DNA from 2 places in the Nocardioides plantarum genome. Region 2 is predicted to be linked to the other one. Evidence: predicted binding sites of a transcription regulator. Region 2 holds the regulator's gene; the other holds the start of a gene.

Region 1 (3,200 bases), 710 kb from region 2:
CGCGGCAGCGGCGATCCTCGGAAGACGACCGGGTATGCCGTCGGACCGCCGCCACCGTGAGGGCACGCACCCTGAGCACGCCAAGCCATCAAGAACCTCGGACCCGCACCACTAGACCCAGAGCGAGACCGGACGACGACCATCGCTACGCCTGGTCGTGCTGATGTCCCCGCCTCCTGAGGTCGGAGGCGGGGTGTGGGGCGGTCAGGGTCGTCGGCGTCGGTCAACGAGGTAGGTCGCACCGGTGGGGCTGGTCCATTCGTAGAGCCCGGGTTGAAGCATCCGGTAGGACCAGCGGCCGTGGGTCTTGGCGCGGTGGTGCCTGCGGCAGAGCATGGCGAGGTTGTGGGCTGAGGTCGGTCCACCCAGGTCGAACGGGTCGATGTGGTCGAGGTCGACCTTCCGTCTCCCGCAGTCGGGGAACACACACGTCCGATCGCGCAGGGTCACCTGCTCGCGGATGGCATCGGTGGGTCGGTACGCCGTGGTGGTCGGGTCGGAGGTGAGGTCGATGACGGGCTTGATGGTGACCTTGGTGCCGGCGGTCTGGCACCACGTCTTGATCTGCTCGACCAGGACCGGGGTGAGGATGTTGTCCAGCACGGCTGGGGTGTCGGGGTCGGTGGGGTCGAGGTGGGCGTAGATCGTCACGCCCCGACCCCCGGTGGTCTCGAGGTCGAGGGTGAGCTGGTGGCGGGCTATCTCGCCCAGGGCGTGGGAACGGCGTACGTCGAGGGTGTCGGTGGACCCGAGGTCGGCCAGCCTCTGGGCGCCGTCACGCAGGGCTGCGTCGAGGTCGAGGGCGTCGGCCAGGTCCAGCGTCGCGCGCATGTCGACCGTCCCCGTCGTCGTCGCGCTGGCCACGTCCAAGGTGGCGTGGCGTCCCTCGGCGGCGACCAGGCGGCGGCGTTCGGCCTCGGCGGGGTCGTAAGCCGCTCGGGCGGCCTCGACAGCACGGTCGACCTGGGCCCAGGAGCAGGTGTGCAGGAACGGGGAGATGACCCGGTCCACGTGGGTCGCACCGGCTGGTGGCAGGGCGATGGTCTGCTCGGCGACCCGGAACGCCTTCCACAGCGAGACCTCCAGACCCACGACCCTCGCGTAGAGCCGTGGGAGCCGGTGGCGCAGCTCGAGGGCCTTGCCCAAATAGGCCAGCCCGCCATCAGTCGACATCCCCAACGACAACGCCAGGTCCAGGGCGGCGTACTCACCGATCACGGGACAGCCCGACCCGCCCAGGTGCAGGGCGGGCTCGACCATCGGGTCCAGCAGCTCGGCTGTCTCGACCTCGTCGGCGGTGTTGGCCACCGACCAGTCCAGCACCGCGGTCAGGGTCGCGACCTGGTCACGCGCCTCGGTCTCGCGGCGGGACCGGACCGCGTGCAGCAGCGGGTCGCTGCTGCGGGCTCGGGTCGTGGTCGGCATGGGTCCATTCTACCACTTTATTCGAATACGTGTTCCCATTTGCGGGACCTGTGGATACCGGCCCACAGGCCAGCTGGAGCAGTGCTCCGCGACACGAAGGGGTTCCACGCCGATGGACTGTCCGAGAGCAGCCATGGGGGCCGAGCCAGGTCGACGCGGGCGAGGCTCCAAGACCGCGGGCGGTCCCTCGACCCGCGCACGCTTGCGCAGCTCGTAGAACGACTGACGCGAGATGCCGTGCTCGGCGCAGAACGTCGAGACCGCTCCGCGCGGTGCGTCTTCAGGCCACCGAGAGATCGCGAGCCGGACACGGGGATCGATGGGTTCACCGGCAGCCGTCCCCGAACCAGCAAGGCTGGAGTGTCACCACCAGGACCACCCGAACCGTCACCTGTGTCCTGATGCAGAACTGTCACTGAAGTCCTGAGACATAACAGTTGGGGATGAGCTCATCGACGGGCGTGGGGGTCGGGTCGGGCGGGTCCGCTGCGGGGGTTTCGAGGCTCGTCGCCGGGGCTCCTCGCACCTCAACCACCGTGGTGAGGCCTGCCCGCCCGAGGCGCCTCGCACCTCGACCGACCTGGGGGCGTCATCCCGTGGACTGACGACCACCGGCGTCCGACGGCCTACCGTGGAGCCCGTGCATCCACCGGACGGCGTGCTCCAGCCGTGGCGCCTGGGCGCGCGGGGCGAGCGCTGGCTCGACATCGGCATCGTCGTGTCGTTGCTGCTGTTCGCTCCCCTCTACCTGATCGCGGGCGTCCGGCTCGCCCTGCCCCTTGCCGTGCTGCAGCTGGCTCCGCTGCTGTGGCGACGCACCCACCCCGGGCGGGCGTTCGCCGGCGTCGCCCTGGCCAGCGCGCTGCAGGTGGTGCTCCTCGACACGCCGATCCACTCGCAGGTGGCCTTCCCGATCGCTGTCTACTCGCTCGCTCGGTTCGGCGACCAGCGCAGCGGGCTCGTCGCCCTCGCCGTCGGCGAGTGCGCCGCGGTGGTGGCGTCGGTCGACTGGATCACCGGCTTCGACGGCGACCTCACCGTCCGGACGTTCCTGCCCTACTTCCTGACGATGTCGGCCTTCGTCGTCACCGCGTGGGCGCTCGGCACCCTGGGCCGCACGCGGGCGGCGTACGTCGCCGCGCTCGTCGACCGGGCCGAGCGCATCCGCGTCGAGGCCGAGCAGCAGGTGACGCTGGCCGCGGTGTCCGAGCGGGCGCGGATCGCGCGCGAGATGCACGACGTCGTGGCCCACGGGCTGACCGTGATGGTGGTCCAGGCCGACGGAGCGAGGTACGCCGCCGCACGCGACCCCCGGGTCGCCACCGAGACCCTCGAGCGCATCGCCGCGACGGGTCGTGAGGCGCTGACCGACATGCGGCAGCTGCTCGGGCTGCTGCGGGCCGACGAGATGACCGGTCGTCACCCCCTGCCCGGGCTGGTCGACCTGCCCGCGCTGCTCGACGACGCGGAGACCCACGGCACGGTCGAGCGCGACCTGCAGGGACTCGACCGCGAGGTGCCCACGGCCGTCGCGCTGACGACGTACCGCGTGGTCCAGGAGGCCCTGACCAACGTGCGCAAGCACGCCGGCCCCCACGCCCGCACCCACGTCGCGGTCGCCGTCACCGACCGGGTCGCGATCGACGTCGTCGACGACGGCCGCGGCGCGGCCTCACCGCCCAGCGGCGGCCACGGCCTCACCGGCATGCGCGAGCGTCTCGACGTGCACGGCGGCACGCTGACCGTGGGTCCCCGGACCGGCGGCGGCTTCACGG
Region 2 (3,200 bases):
TCCGCACCCGGCAGCCCTCTGTGGGTTCGCCCGCCGGGGTCGAGGCGGCGGACGAAGCTGAGGACCTCAGTCGACCGGCACCGCGAGGCTCTGACCGGCATCGAGGACGACCGAGTCGAGGTCGTTGAGATCGACGAGGTGGGTGACCATGTCACGCACGTCGCGACCGTCGGAGGCGGCCGCGGCGATATCCCACAGGGTCTGGCCGGGCTCGACAACCACCGTCTCGGTGGCCTCGGGCTCACTGGTGGCCATCGATCCGCCGGCGAACATGACGCCGATCGCCGCGAGGACGAGGAAGGCCAGAACGAGCACCACGAGGCGTCCGCGACGGGTCAGCCGGTAGACGGGCCCAGCGACGGGCCCAGCAACGGGACGGACGGTGACGGACGTGGTGCTCATGGGTGCCTCCTGGGGAAGTGGTGCGCTCTCGATCTGATGTCTAGTGGTGACCACCGACAGTTCGATCGGTTCGAACACATGAGCGATTCTAGATCAGGTGTTCGAACGTGCGCAACCCCTCAGGCGAACAGGTGTTCTACTGCCGACGCAGGACCCGACCGCCCTGTCGCTCGAACACGGCGATCCCGGCCGAGGCCAGCGAGGGCGCCAGCATCGAGACGCGCATCGCCGCTCCACGCCAGGCGGGCACCGTGCGCAGCACCCGCCGCGACCCGATCAGGCCGAGCACCACCTCGGCGATCTCCTCGACCGTCAGCAGACGGCCGCCGGAGCTGACCAGGCGCTTGCCGGTGCCGTCGGACATGTCCTCGACCATCTGCGTCGCGACCCCGTCGGGCAGCACCGCATGCACGCCCAGCCCGGCCGGCGCCTCGAGGGCGACGGAGGTCGTGATGGACACGACGGCGGCCTTCGTGGCGGCGTACACCGACAGCCCGGGCACCGGGCCGAGCCCCGACAACGAGGCCACGTTGACCAGCGCACCCGAGGGCGCCCCGACCGGACCGAACGCGTCCAGGGCGGCGCGCATCCCCCACAGCGTCCCGAGCAGGTTGACGTCGACCAGCCCGCGCACCTGCTCGTCGCTCAGCGCCGCCAGGTCGCCGTCGAAGCCGACGCCGGCGTTGTTCACCCACACGCCCAGGGGCGCCAACCCCGTCGCGACCGAGGCGACCGCCCGGTGCGAGGCCGGGTCGCGCACGTCCTGGGCCACCCCGGTCGCGCCGATCCGGGTGGCCGTCGCGGCGACCGCCTCGGCATCGACGTCGGTGATCACGACCCGGTGCCCGGCGGCGACCAGGCGCACGGCGATCGCGCGGCCGATGCCGCGGGCCGCGCCGGTGACGACGGCGGACGTGGGAGCGGACGTGGGAGCGGACCCAGGCGGGGGCGAGGACGTCGGTGAGGGGGCGGAGGCCATGACCCATGGTCGCAGCCGTGCGCGCGACACGCCGTTCGAACACCTGTTTGAAATCGTCGGCGCCCGGTGGGACCCTGAGCCATGCCCGACAAGCAGCCCGACAAGCGGTCCACGAAACAGTCCACCAAGCAGTCGTCCAAGACCAGCAAGGTCTCCGAGCTCCCCGACGGCCCGGCCGACGCCACCGGCCTGACCCCGCGCCAGCAGCGCGTGCTGGCCCACATCAAGGACAGCCTCGAGCTGCGCGGCTACCCGCCGAGCATGCGCGAGATCGGCGAGGCGGTGGGCCTGACCAGCACCTCGAGCGTCGCCCACCAGCTGCGGGTGCTCGAGCAGAAGGGCTACCTCAAGCGCGATCCCAACCGACCGCGGGCCCTCGAGGTGTTCCTCCCCGACGTCATGGCGGCCCGCCGCTCGCTCGGCCAGGCCGAGGAGACGTCGTACGACGAGACCGGCATCGGCGATGTCGCCGTCGCGGCGATCCAGGTCCCGCTGCTCGGCCGGATCGCGGCCGGCGGCCCGATCCTGGCCGAGCAGACCTACGACGACGTCTTCCCGCTGCCGCAGCAGCTGGTCGGCGACGGCCAGCTCTTCATGCTCGAGGTGTCGGGCGAGTCGATGGTCGACGCCGCGATCTGCGACGGCGACTACGTCGTCATCCGCCAGGAGCAGACCGCCAGCAACGGTGAGATCGTCGCGGCGATGATCGACGGCGAGGCCACCGTCAAGACCCTGCAGCGCAAGGACGGCAAGGTCTGGCTGCTCCCCCACAACGAGGCGTTCGACCCGATCGACGGCACCGACGCCACGATCCTCGGCGTCGTCACGGCCGTGCTGCGCAAGCTCTGACCCACGATCGGGCCCGGCATACGCCGGGTGAACGCTCGACGACCGTTGTCACGACCCCCGTCACTCCACGTGCCGGGGGTCGTTGACTGTTTCCGTGACGACACCCACCGGCGTACGGCGACGTACCGTGCTCGCGACCGGCTCGACCGGCGCCGCCCTGACCACGCTCGCCGGCCCCGGCTCGGCGACCGCCGCGACAGCGCCCCGGTCACCGGCCGCTCGCGCCGCGCTCCACCACTTCCGCCACGGCGTCGCCTCGGGTGACCCGCTCCCCACCAAGGTGCTGCTCTGGACCCGGGTGACCCCCGACGCCGTCAGCAAGCCGGGCTCCGGCAAGGGCCCGCAGGTCACGGTGACCTGGGAGGTCTCGACCCGCAAGGACTTCCGCCGCATCGTCAAGCGCGGCACCTTCGTGACCGGTCCCAGCCGTGACCACACCGTCAAGCTCGACGTCGCCGGGCTCACCCCGGCCACCTGGTACTACTACCGCTTCGGATTCAAGGGCACCCACAGCCGCGTCGGGCGCACCCGCACCGCCCCGGCACCCGGGTCGACCCCGAGCCACCTGCGCCTGGGCATCGTCTCCTGCGCCAACTGGCAGGCCGGGTGGTTCGCGGCCTACCGCGGCCTCGCGGCGCGCAACGACCTGCACGCCGTGGTCCACCTCGGCGACTACGTCTACGAGTACGGCGCGGGCGGCTACGGCTACGGCCGGGACGACGTCGACATCCGCACCCACGACCCGAAGCACGAGATGGTCTCGCTCGAGGACTACCGGCGCCGCCACGCGCAGTACAAGACCGACACCGACCTGCAGGACGCGCACGCCAAGTTCCCCTGGATCATCACCTGGGACGACCACGAGGTCGCCAACGACCAGTACGCCACGGGGGCCGAGAACCACCAGGCCACCGAGGGCGACTACCTGCGGCGGCGGGCCCGCGCCCACCGCGCCTACGACGAGTGGATG

Evidence for each region. Region 2 encodes LexA, which represses DNA repair genes until DNA is damaged. Its sites were predicted from a motif close to TCGAACANNTGTTCGA; they were not measured.
Region 1: the regulator LexA is predicted to act here: its motif matches at 1,447-1,462, upstream of FJQ56_RS08165 (HNH endonuclease signature motif containing protein).

What each region holds. Positions count from the first base shown of each region.
Region 1 covers NZ_VDMS01000001.1:1,740,765-1,743,964, forward strand. The annotation lists gene FJQ56_RS08165 (HNH endonuclease signature motif containing protein) at 205-1,425, opposite strand; partial or broken gene FJQ56_RS22650 (helix-turn-helix domain-containing protein) at 1,560-1,746, opposite strand; gene FJQ56_RS08175 (sensor histidine kinase) at 2,066-3,200, shown strand, end outside.
Region 2 covers NZ_VDMS01000001.1:1,027,055-1,030,254, forward strand. The annotation lists gene FJQ56_RS04780 (LysM peptidoglycan-binding domain-containing protein) at 67-402, opposite strand; gene FJQ56_RS04785 (SDR family oxidoreductase) at 539-1,381, opposite strand; gene lexA (transcriptional repressor LexA) at 1,463-2,230, shown strand; gene FJQ56_RS04795 (alkaline phosphatase D family protein) at 2,325-3,200, shown strand, end outside.